4 regions of the Paenibacillus sp. TY11 genome follow, and region 3 is predicted to be linked to each of the others. Evidence: riboswitches for the same ligand, from Rfam matches in the RefSeq annotation. Region 3 holds a riboswitch; each other region holds the start of a gene.
What was found. Region 3 has a riboswitch for thiamine pyrophosphate ahead of tenA (thiaminase II). Riboswitches for the same ligand answer to the same signal wherever they lie in the genome.
Positions count from the first base shown of each region.

Region 1: another riboswitch for thiamine pyrophosphate. It lies ahead of thiC (phosphomethylpyrimidine synthase ThiC); the one in region 3 lies ahead of tenA (thiaminase II).
Region 2: another riboswitch for thiamine pyrophosphate. It lies ahead of AC6EJC_RS08085 (thiamine phosphate synthase); the one in region 3 lies ahead of tenA (thiaminase II).
Region 4: another riboswitch for thiamine pyrophosphate. It lies ahead of AC6EJC_RS24210 (ECF transporter S component); the one in region 3 lies ahead of tenA (thiaminase II).

Region 1 covers NZ_JCBAIQ010000024.1:34,766-37,786, reverse strand. Annotated here, with positions in the region: gene thiC (phosphomethylpyrimidine synthase ThiC) at 1-1,820, opposite strand, end outside; TPP riboswitch at 2,007-2,119, opposite strand; gene AC6EJC_RS22275 (IclR family transcriptional regulator) at 2,271-3,014, opposite strand.
Region 2 covers NZ_JCBAIQ010000006.1:98,514-101,534, reverse strand. Annotated here, with positions in the region: gene thiO (glycine oxidase ThiO) at 1-467, opposite strand, end outside; gene AC6EJC_RS08085 (thiamine phosphate synthase) at 532-1,125, opposite strand; TPP riboswitch at 1,392-1,500, opposite strand; gene AC6EJC_RS08080 (ABC-F family ATP-binding cassette domain-containing protein) at 1,596-3,021, opposite strand, start outside.
Region 3 covers NZ_JCBAIQ010000043.1:15,752-18,772, forward strand. Annotated here, with positions in the region: gene AC6EJC_RS26115 (NAD-dependent malic enzyme) at 1-839, shown strand, start outside; TPP riboswitch at 942-1,044, shown strand; gene tenA (thiaminase II) at 1,181-1,870, shown strand; gene thiM (hydroxyethylthiazole kinase) at 1,978-2,820, shown strand; gene thiD (bifunctional hydroxymethylpyrimidine kinase/phosphomethylpyrimidine kinase) at 2,817-3,021, shown strand, end outside.
Region 4 covers NZ_JCBAIQ010000030.1:21,091-24,111, forward strand. Annotated here, with positions in the region: gene AC6EJC_RS24205 (ABC transporter ATP-binding protein) at 1-731, opposite strand, end outside; gene AC6EJC_RS24210 (ECF transporter S component) at 731-1,327, opposite strand; TPP riboswitch at 1,628-1,737, opposite strand; gene AC6EJC_RS24215 (TatD family hydrolase) at 1,780-2,577, opposite strand; gene AC6EJC_RS24220 (polynucleotide kinase-phosphatase) at 2,598-3,021, opposite strand, start outside.

The sequences.
Region 1 (3,021 bases), on a different contig from region 3:
TCTGCTTTCTCACGCATCCCGGCGGCTACCGCCTCTTCGGTGTTCAGCCCCTTATCCGCCGCATAGGCGCGAATGTCCTGCGTGATCCGCATACTGCAAAACTTGGGGCCGCACATCGAGCAAAAGTGTGCTTCCTTGGCGCCCTCTGCCGGTAGCGTTTCATCATGGTAGGACAAAGCTCGCTCAGGGTCGAGCGAGAGATTGAATTGGTCGCGCCAGCGGAACTCAAAGCGTGCCTTGGACAAAGCATCATCCCGCTGCTGCGCCCGTGGATGCCCCTTCGCCAAGTCGGCAGCATGTGCCGCAATTTTGTAGGTAATGACACCCTCGCGGACATCATCCTTGTTCGGCAGACCCAAATGCTCCTTCGGCGTAACATAGCACAGCATAGACGTCCCGAACCAACCGATCATCGCCGCCCCGATGGCTGAGGTAATATGATCATATCCGGGCGCAATATCCGTCGTGAGCGGTCCCAAGGTATAAAAAGGAGCTTCCTTACAAATCTCCATTTGTAAGTCCACATTCTCCTTGATTTTGTGCATAGGGACATGTCCCGGCCCTTCAATCATGACCTGGACATCATGCTTCCATGCGATTTGCGTTAGCTCGCCCAACGTTTCCAGCTCTGCAAACTGTGCTTCATCATTCGCATCATAAATACTACCCGGACGCAGTCCATCCCCGAGAGAAAAGGCCACATCATAGGCTTTCATAATTTCGCAAATTTCATCAAAATGCGTATACAAAAAGTTTTCCTGATGGTGCGCAAGGCACCAGGCTGCCATGATCGACCCGCCCCGGGACACAATTCCCGTCATTCTGCTCGCCGTCATCGGAATATACCGCAGCAACACGCCCGCATGAATCGTAAAATAGTCTACGCCCTGCTCCGCCTGCTCAATCAGCGTATCGCGATACAACTCCCACGTCAGTGCCTCTGCTTCACCGTTCACCTTTTCAAGTGCCTGATACAGCGGTACAGTTCCAATCGGCACCGGGGAATTCCGGATGATCCATTCGCGCGTCGTATGGATATTGCGGCCCGTGGACAGGTCCATAACCGTATCCGAGCCCCAGCGCACAGCCCAGGTCATTTTCTCCACTTCCTCCTCGATGGAGGACGTAACCGCAGAATTACCAATGTTCGCATTGATCTTCACGTGAAAATGACGTCCAATCACCATCGGCTCACTTTCCGGATGATTGATATTCGAAGGCAAAATGGCTCGTCCAGCCGCCAACTCCTGCCGTACAAACTCGGGCTCTACCCCTTCGCGGATAGCCGCAAATTCCATTTCGGGTGTAATGATCCCTTGCCGCGCATAATGCATTTGCGTCACCGTGCGCCCCTGCGAAGCACGAAGCGGACGGTTGGTCACGCCAGGAAATTCAACCGTCTCCCGTTTGGAGCCGGGCTTTAGTCCATTATCCTCCGGCTTGACGGCGCGTCCCTCGTAAGCCTCCACATCGCCCCGTTCCAGTGCCCAAGCTCGCCGTAATGGAGGCAAGCCCTGACGGATATCGACCTGATAGTTTTCATCAGTCATCGGACCGCTCGTATCGTACACTCGCAATGGCTCATGATGCTCCGTACCCTGCGGCGTATGCGTGGGGTGCAGCGCGATTTCACGCTCTGGCACGGCAATGTCCGGCCGTGAACCTTGAATATATACCTTGCGGCTCCCCGGAAAGGGCTTTACCCCACCGGCTTGCTCCGCGTTTGTCTTCTCTGCTTCTACTTCCCTTGTTCCTGTCAACCTTACTTCTGCTGATTTTACTTCTGTTCCTTTTGTTCCTTCTGTTTCTGTCGGTTTCATTGTCCATTCCTCCCGTTTCGTTGAAATGACACACCGATCCGGAAACCATTCTGAGGGTGGCTGATCTATGCAAAAAAGCCGGTTCCCCAGGGAACCGGCTAATCTAACGAGGCAGCTATCCAGACAGTGCGCACGTGGAATAATCATATTCCAATGCGCTACCGTAGACAGCAGCTGCGTATACATTTCAATGGCCGATTACTTCCCTACGCTGGTATGATCCAGATCAGGTGCAAAGGGTCCGGAATCTTGCACGATTCCATCTCAGCCCGGCATTACAGGCTCCCCCAGTAACTGTGATACTTCTATTCACATGAGGCGGCTATAACAGTCATCCCGCCATCCTTATCAGACTACTTTAAATTTATTGCTTTGGCAACCCTTCTATGCTCCCTTTTACCAAGGAGGCGCTCCAAATCACTCTGATTGCTTCAACTTTATTCATTCCTGTTACGGAAGCATAAGCCCCATTTCCTTCGCCGCTTCGATCAAAATCGGAGCAAAATCATGAAGCGTCTCCGGCGCAAGTCGGCTGACCGGACCGGATACAGATAAAGCCGCAGCGACCTGTCCCTTCCGGTTCACAATAGGCGCGGCCACAGCAGCAGCTCCTGGCTCCCGTTCTTCATAGCTGGTCGCATAGCCCTTCTCGCGAATGTCCTGTAACTGGGCTTTATAGACCTCGGGGTCTACCGAGGGCGGCCATTCATCCCCGCTTAGCAGGGCTTCCAGCTCCTGCGGCGGCATAAAGGCCGCCAGCACCTTGCTGGAGGCCCCCACAGCCAGCGGCATACGCGCACCCACAGGCGCAACCCTGCGGATCGCCTGATTGCTCTGCACGGCTTGTATGCGAATACGCATACTGCCGTCCCGTAAGTACAAGCTGACCGTCTCGCCCAGACGATCACGTAGTCCTTCCATTGCAGGCTGTAACAACACCGCCGGCTCGTCGCTTTGGGACAGATGTGTGGAAAGCTCCCATATGCGGAAGCCAAGCCGATATTTTTCCGTTTCAGCATTTCGAACGACAAAGCCCCGATCCTCCAACGTAGTCAGCAGCCGATGAACAGTGCTTTTATGTAGACTAATTCTGGAGGCAATCTCCGTCAGGCCAAGATCCGAATCTGCGGTAAAACACAGCAGTATATCAAGTGCACGCTCTACAGCGCGAACGGTTAATTTACGGTCTTCCATCGTGAAC
Region 2 (3,021 bases), on a different contig from region 3:
TTTGAACGATATATAGCCCCGATCGCTTGATCATCCAAACCCGGAATCCGTCGGGCCAACTCCCTGGCATCCCACCACATAGGACGATCATCCTCACGCATATTAGCAGCTTTCCAGCGTTTTTGACCCTCAGCTTCCGAACGGAAAGGGGTCACAAATCCTTCTGTACGGAATTCCACTGATATACCGGACAAACGCTCCAGGTCACAGACAAGCTCAGGGAATGCATCTCGACTTGTGTGAGCAAATCGTGCCATCTCAGGGTTGGTGAACTCTTCGCTTTCCGCTGCCAGCATTCCAACCGCTGCTCCTGAGGCTCCCTCACCCGGGATCAATCGTTCCAGCATGATCGTACTTCGTCCCTCCTTAGCCACATGATAAGCAATGGAACTGCCGATGACACCTCCACCTATGACCAAGCATTCAGCGTGTCCTATCGCTTTTGTCTCTGTGTGTATCTTTAGCATTTGTTCCGTGTCTCCTCTCCATAAACCATTCTGCTTTCAGCTTTCTTCTAATCTCGTTTCCCAGCTACAAGCTGTGAACTACAAGATCTGCCATTCGCCTATATTCCATCGCAGCTGCAACTTGTGACTCGGCCTCCCATATACCAGACATCACCGCAATTCCGCTTGCTCCTGCAATATACAGCTCCGGAATATGGTGCGGTTGTATGCCGCCCAGCGCAATCACAGGAATGTTCGACAGCCTGCATATGTGCTCAAGCTGTACTATCCCCCGTGGTACAACACCGGGCTTACAATGGGTCTCATATACATGACCATAGAGTACATAGTCCGCTCCTGCCCGTTCGGCAGTCTGCGCCTCCTCCAAGGAATGTACAGACACTCCACAGCGTGTACCCTTTGGAAGTAGGCTTTTCACATCCACAACAGGCAATCCATTAGCTGGTAGCTGGACAGCTCCGGCCAAGGTAAGTAAAGCTACATCCACACGGTCATTTACTACAATTTGCTGCAAAGGAACTTCTTGTTCCACCATGCTGCGAGTCAAAGAAAGCAATGCAGAGGCACCCTTCTGCTTCAAACGTGCGTGTACATAATGAACATACGGACAAATAGCAGCAGCCACTTGGACCGCTTGTGCAAGAGTGCCCTTTTCCATCGTAATTGCGTGTAATTCGATCTTATCTTCACCTCACATTGGACTAATGGATCTAAGCTTAACCAGCCACGTTTACCAGCAGTAATGAAAGGGGATTGTATGTGAATCCGTCTACGGTAGCTCGAACAAATTAAAATGAACGAAACGTAAAAAACCACTTCCCCAAAGGAAGTGGTTTAACGAACGTCCAATAATCGAACGGATAATTATATCCGTATACGTATATCGTCCCACGCACAAACAAAAGTAAAGATGATGTTACCTTGTTTGTACGGCGCTCACTTCCCTACGCTGGCATAACCCAGATCAGGTGCAAAGGGTCCGAAATCCATTTATTCCGTCTCAGCCGCATGGGCGGCTCCCCTAGTGTGACTATTTTATTGTATCAGCTAAAGATAGCTTAGCATATTTTTCTAATTCTGCAAACCCCACTTCGTGTGAAATATGCTTGAACTGGATTTTAGTTGATTTTAATTAACTTTACTGGACCACTCTTCCACATTCCACGTTTTGGTTACCCAATCCTCGTAAAAGTCCGGTTCGTGAGATACAAGCAATACGGTCCCTTTGTATTCCTTCAAGGCACGTTTCAGCTCATCCTTTGCTTTGACATCCAAGTGGTTGGTAGGCTCATCGAACAGTACCCAGTTGCTTTCACGCATTAACAGTTTGCAAAGACGGACTTTGGCCTGTTCTCCACCACTGAGCGCAGATAGCGGACGCGTGATATGCTCATTCTTCAAACCGCAGCGCGCCAAATGCGCTCGTACTTCATGCTGGTTCAAATGCGGGAATTCATTCCACACATCGTCAATCGGTGTAATTTTCTCCGCCTTTACTTCCTGCTCAAAATAAGCGGGCTGCAAAAAATCACCTTGATAGGTTTTACCGCTGATTGGTGGAATTTTTCCCAGAATGGTTTTGAGCAATGTCGATTTACCGACTCCGTTGTAGCCGACAATTGCAATCTTTTCGCCACGTTCAATCGTCATGGACATTTTAGGCAAAAGGGCATGTGTATAACCAATCTCAAAATCAATACCCTCAAATACCGTCTTTCCGCTCGCACGTGCTTCTTTGAATTGAAAGGTTGGCTTCGCGGCTTCTTCAGGCTTATCAATACGTTCGATCCGATTAAGTTGCTTTTCACGGCTCTTTGCTCGGCCTGATGTAGATGCACGCGCTTTATTACGCTGAATAAAATCTTCCTGTTTCTTAATAAAGTCCTGTTGCTTCTCATAAGCATCAATATGCTGAGCTTTGTTCAGATCCGCCATTTCAAGAAACTTTTCATAGTTAGCTGAATAACGGGTCATCTTGGCAAATTCAAGATGGTAAATAACATTAACGACCTGGTTCATAAATTCAGTATCATGTGAAATAAGGATAAAAGCATAGGGATAATCCTTCAAATATCGCGTAAGCCATTCAATATGCTCTACATCCAAATAGTTGGTAGGCTCATCCAGCAGCAATACATTTGGCTTTTCCAACAGCAACTTAGCAAGAAGCACCTTTGTCCGTTGCCCACCGCTAAGTGCAGATACATCCCGATCCAGTCCTATGGCTGAGAGACCCAGTCCGTTCGCCATTTCTTCAACCTTCACATCAATGAGGTAAAAATCCCCCATATCCAGTTGCTCTTGAATTTCACCCATCTGTTCCAGCAGCACTTCCAACTCTTCGGGAGAAGCATCCCCCATTTTGTCAGTAATCTGCATCAATTCCTTTTCCAGTTCCAATAAAGGAAGAAAAGCATCTTTCAATACATCACGTACCGTTTTGCCTGGTGTCAGCTTAGTGTGCTGATCCAGATAGCCATAACGTACACGTGGAGTCCATTCTACTTTACCCTCATCCTTAAGCAATTTTCCAGTCAGGATGTTCATGAGTGTC
Region 3 (3,021 bases):
CACTGCGTGAACAAAAAATCCTTGTCTTCGGCCCCGGGGCGGCAGGTATCGGTAACGCTGATCAAATTCGGGGTGCTATGATCGAGGACGGCCTTCCCGCGGAAGATTCATTCAAGTTCTTTTGGGCCTTTGATTATCGCGGGCTGTTAACGGAAGATATGGAAGAAATATTAGACTATCAGAAACCGTATGTGCGTAAAAAGGAAGAAGTCAGCTCATGGGCCCGGTCGGATGACGGCAAAATACCGCTGCTGGAGGTCATCCGTCAGGTGAAACCTACGATTTTGATTGGAACTTCCGGTGTAGCAGGTGCCTTTTCTGAGGAGATCATCAAGGAGATGGCGAAGCATGTAGAACGCCCGATCATTATGCCCATGTCCAATCCTACAAATCTTGCAGAAGCGGTACCCGAGGATTTGATCCGGTGGACCGATGGCAAAGCACTGATCGCTACCGGAAGTCCCTTTGAGCCCGTCAACTATAACGGTACGAAATTTGAAATTGGACAGGCGAACAATGCCTTTGTTTTTCCGGGACTTGGTCTGGGTGCGATTGTGGTTCAAGCCAAAAGGTTCACACCTGCGATGTTTACAGCCGCAGCAGATGCCGTTGCCAATGGTGTAGATTCGAATAAGCTTGGCGGTGCGCTTCTCCCTCATATCCGAAAATTACGTGATGTTTCGTACGCTGTTGCGGTTGCGGTTGCGAAAGCCGCGATTCAGGATCAGGTAGCTCAGGCACACATTTCAGATGTGGAACAAGCTATACGAGATGCGATGTGGAAACCGGAATATACGAAGGTCAAAGCAGTGGAAAGTGCAATACATCACCCTCACTAATGCTTCACTGGGAATTGCCTGTTCTGACAGGCAGGATACAGCGTTCCGGCAACGGTTTGACATAACGTATGAACGAATGTACAGTAATACTCAAAAGAATAGGAAGTCCACTAGGGGAGCCACTATGGCTGAGACAAGAACGTATCTTGGACCCTTGGAACCTGATCTAGTTCGTACTAGCGTAGGAAAGTGGAGCCTTCGTATATAAGCTCACATGCTTTTTTTGCGTATTGTGCCTATAATGAAGCCGCTCCAGTTTTTCGGGGCGGCTTTTTAGCGTTGTTCCGGGAATTGTATCTTACGGGACTTCTTGTTCTCCATTTTTGTTGGAGGTGGGGAAAATGAGTTTTACGCAAGAGCTCCGTCGGCAGGCGGATAGCATTTTTCAAGCGATTTTTGAGCATCCCTTTGTAAGAGGTATTGCTGCAGGAAGTTTAGCAAGGGAACAGTTGATTCACTATGTAAAACAGGACTTTGAATATTTGAATGCCTACATGCGGATATATGGAATCGCGATCTCCAAATGCACGAGCCGGGAGGACATGGCTGTATTTAACGAACAGATCTCTTTTATTCTCCACAGCGAGGTTCATCCGCATCAAAATTTCTGTGCTGTCGCAGGTGTGACCTATGAAGAGTTGCAGGGATATCCGCTCGCTCCGTCGGCTCATCATTATATCCGTCACATGCTGACGGTCGCGCATGAGGGCAGTCTGGGCGAGATCATGGCTGTGCTGCTGCCGTGTATGTGGACGTATGTTGAGATTGGCCACAGGCTGCTGGATGAAGTAAGGCCGGATGAGTCCCATCCGTTCTATGAATGGATTTGCTTCTATGGAAACCAGCTTGAAGATACAACAGTCAAGTTCCGAGACCGTGTAGATGCTTGGGCGGAAGGCGCAACGGCTGCTGAGCGGGAACGGATGATTGAGCATTTTATGCTGAGCTGCCAGCTGGAATATAGGTTCTGGGATATGGCTTATAAACAGGAAGAATGGCCAGTCCAGATGCAGGCTGCGGTCTTGGAATAATCAGCCTGGCGATTCGATGCGTAAAGTACGGTTAATGCCCCATTGACCATCGAACTACAGATGCTGACGTAAATTGCGATTTTAATAGATGAGAGAGGATAAACATGATGAGTACATGGGAAAAAGGTTGTTCAAAACTCCTGACAAAGGTACAAAACAACAAGCCACTCGTTCACAATATGACCAACATGGTGGTCACCAACTTTACAGCCAACGGCCTGTATGCGCTGGGCGCTTCGCCAGTGATGGCTTATGCACCTGAGGAAGTTGCAGATATGGCAAAAATAGCGGGCGCCGTCGTGTTAAACATCGGTACACTGAACCGCGAACTGGTAGATGCCATGATCATTGCTGGACAATCGGCGAATGCACATGGCGTTCCGGTCCTGCTAGATCCGGTCGGTGCGGGAGCGACTAGCTTTAGAACCGAGGCAGCACTGCGAATCCTGAGTGAAGTCAAAATCTCATTAGTGCGGGGCAACGCGGCCGAAGTCGCCCATCTTGTCGGAGAAGCCCGTGAGATTAAAGGCGTAGATGTCGGTGACAGTGCGAGCAGCGACAATGTCGATCTGGCAGTTCGGGCTGCGCGGGCGCTCAATACGATGGTTGTCATTACCGGAAAAGAGGACGTTATCACTGATGGGGCCGAAGTGCGCATGATTAGCGGCGGAGACGCACTGCTCACAAAGGTAACCGGAGCAGGCTGCCTGCTGACCTCTGTGTTGGGTGCCTTTGCGGCTGTTGAACCAAACCTGCTGCTCGCAGGTACAGCAGGCTTGGCATTTTACGGTGCAGCAGCTTCCCGAGCCGCTTCACGTACAGCAGAGCTGGGGCCCGGCAGCTTCCAGCTTGCCTTTCTCGACGAGCTCGCCAAGCTGCATACAGGATCGCTGGAGGGGCATGTCTCTGTCCGTGAAGCCGGAACAACTACAGCAGGTGATGCGCGATGATAGACGTTCGTGTACCCAGAGCGCTGACGATTGCCGGTTCGGACAGCGGCGGCGGGGCCGGAATTCAAGCCGATCTGAAAACCTTTCAGGAGCTTGGCGTATACGGCATGTCGGCTATTACGGCCATTACCGTACAAAATACCTTAGGGGTCCATGGAGTATATCCGCTGCCACAGGAAGCAACAGCGGAACAGATCGAAG
Region 4 (3,021 bases), on a different contig from region 3:
CATACCCCCGGATACCACACACCGTACTCGGACAATGCCTGCCGATGCATATGAAATACTTCTTCCGCCCTTCCGTCCGCAATGATCTCCCCTTGAGCAGAAAGCACCACAATCCGATCCACATCATGGACAATTTCATTAATTTTATGCTCTACGATCACCAGTGTCTGGTCTACCGAAATGTTGCGAATGGTATCCCATACCTGTGTGGTGCCTTCCTCGTCCAACAAAGCCGTCGGCTCATCCAGAAAAAGCACTTCTGGCTCCATAGCCAGCACAGACGCAATCGCCAGCCGCTGCTTCATTCCCTGTGACATGCTGCCAATGGGCATGTGTATATCATCCGTCGATAGACCAACCTGTACCAGCAGCTCGCGAATACGAGATCGCATCTGTTCCCGGGGAACCTGATTATTTTCCAACACAAAAGCCAGTTCCTCGTCTGCATACGACATACAAAACTGCGTATCGGGATCTTGAAATACAATACCGGAAAGAGCCGGAATTACGGCAGCATCCCATTTCATAGGCACTTCTATCATGCGTGGAATCAGACCACTTAACACTTGAAGTAGCGTTGATTTGCCGCATCCGCTCGGTCCAAGCAGCAGCAGCTTTTCCCCCTTGTGGACAGACAAAGACATATTGTGAAAAAGCAGCTCCTGCTCACCGGGGAATTTCAACCGAAGACGGGTGATCGAAGCCACCACATCTTCGGTTGCCCAACTCATCAATCCAACCCCTTATAATCTTGTTCCGTTGCAGGTCTCAAACTTCGCGTGACCCCGGTTACCTCCAGTGCCTCAGCCAGATAGAACGCGAATACTCCGGCAATCACAATGCTGCCAATCATGCGAAACCCAATATACAAAACATAGTTCCAGGTCGATAGCTGATCAATATACCCATAGCTGAAGTCTAAAATCAGAGAAGCGACAGCCGCCCCGGCCGCAGCTAGTGAAGTGACCCACAGGTTTGCGTTCCGATACAGAAAAGCCGCAAAGAACAGCTCTGCTCCCAAGCCTTGGATCAGGCCATAGTACAAGGTGGACATTCCCCATTCGCTTCCCAAAAAAGCACTGACCGTTGCCGCTGCCACTTCTGCCAAAATCGCAACCCCCGGCTTGCGAATGATGAGATAAGCAAACGTGCCTGCCATAAACCACATGCCATACATCAGTTGCTCGGCGTGCAGACCGAATGGTTTCATCAAATCATAGGCAGGCCCCCATATTTTATAGACCAACCCGAACACAACAGATATCACAATCGTGACCAAAATATCTGTCAGCTTCAACCCTTTGGACGCTCTTACAGCAGTATTCATTATGATATGCTCCCCTTTTTCATTAAAATCGGCCTCATGGCCATAAAAAAAGCTTGTCTGGAGCTGAATCTCCAGGCAAGCTTTATGCGCAGTAAAAGGTGAAGCACCATACAAAACATCATTCGTCGATATGCCTTATATAACCAGTAGACTAAACTACTGCACTGATACCAAGCCAAAGTCAGGGTCAAAGCAAAATGCTCCATGGATGTAAGTAGCATTTTGCAGTCCCGCAGGCGTATAGCTTGATTATAGGACATACATTGAATCTACGACAACCGCAAAACAAGCGGCATTCCTGTATAGTGTTCTAAGTTTCTCTACGCTGGCATTACCCAGATCAGATTTCACGGTCAGTGGCAAGGGCCACCCTCTCAGCCTGACTTTCTCAAGCTCCCGACAATGCTTTTTAATTCACTATAATATATACCTTATCTATGGCTTTGACAATCCTATAATCTGAAGAAACGTTTGGCCGTCTCCGTCGTCGCGATTTCGATCTCCATCATGCTTCGGCCTGTACATTCGGCAACCGTAGCAGCAATGTGAGCGAGATAAATCGGCTCATTACGCCCTTCTTTCGGCTTCACGGGCAGATTACGCGGGGTCAAAAATGGAGCATCCGTTTCAATCATCAGGCGGTCCAAAGGAATATCCCTGACCAGTTCACGCAGATGCTTGCCGCGCCGTTCGTCGCAAATCCAGCCGGTAATACCGATATACAGTCCCATTTCTACATACGTATGCAATTCCTGTGCAGTGCCGGTAAAACAATGCACCACCGCTTTATCGACAAGCCCTTGATGCTCCCGCAGCATAGCGACAAAATCCTCATGCGCATCTCGTTCATGCAGAAATAACGGCATATTCAGCTCACCCGCCAGTTGGATTTGCTCCCCAAACCATCGGCGCTGCACATCACGCGGAGAAAAATCACGGTTATAGTCCAGTCCGCATTCCCCTATGGATACGACCTGCGGCTGACCCGCCAACTGGCGGAGCTGCTGAATCGTATCCGCATTGCAGTCTTTGGCATCATGGGGATGCACGCCAGCCGTCGCATACAGCTTGCCCGGATAACGTGCTGCATACTGAGAAGCCTCCCGACTGCTGCGGAGACTGGTCCCGGTAATAATCAGCGGTGAAATCCCTACGGCTGCCGCTCTCTCTACGACCTGCTCCCGATCGGCATGAAACGAACGGTGCATCAAATTCACACCAATATCAATCAACGGTGTACCCATACCCATCTAAATCCCTCCTTTGTTAACTACAATCTCGGATCAATCGGTTCCGATTCCAGCGACAGCGCCGCAAGCACGCATTCATGAATACGCTCCACTGTATCCTTGCGTACGAAACGTTCCACGCCTTCCATACCAAGCGCTCCCTCCATCAAGGCATGCCGCTCCTTTTTACGGGTTCGTCGCTGCTTCAGGCGCTTTAAATTCTCAGGCGCAAGATAATCCATGCCGTAAATGATGTGCAAATACTTGCGGCCTCTCACCTTGAGTGCAGGCTGAATCATCATGTCCTGGTGTTTCATCAAAAAGCATTCTGGCTTGATCACAATGCCCTCATGACCATCCTCTGTCATCTCGCTCCACCAGCGAATGACCTCTTCCTCGCTTGCCTCGTCCGTGATAACCCGATACTCTGTCTCCATAAACAGGGAAGACAGCCCGGCCAGCTCC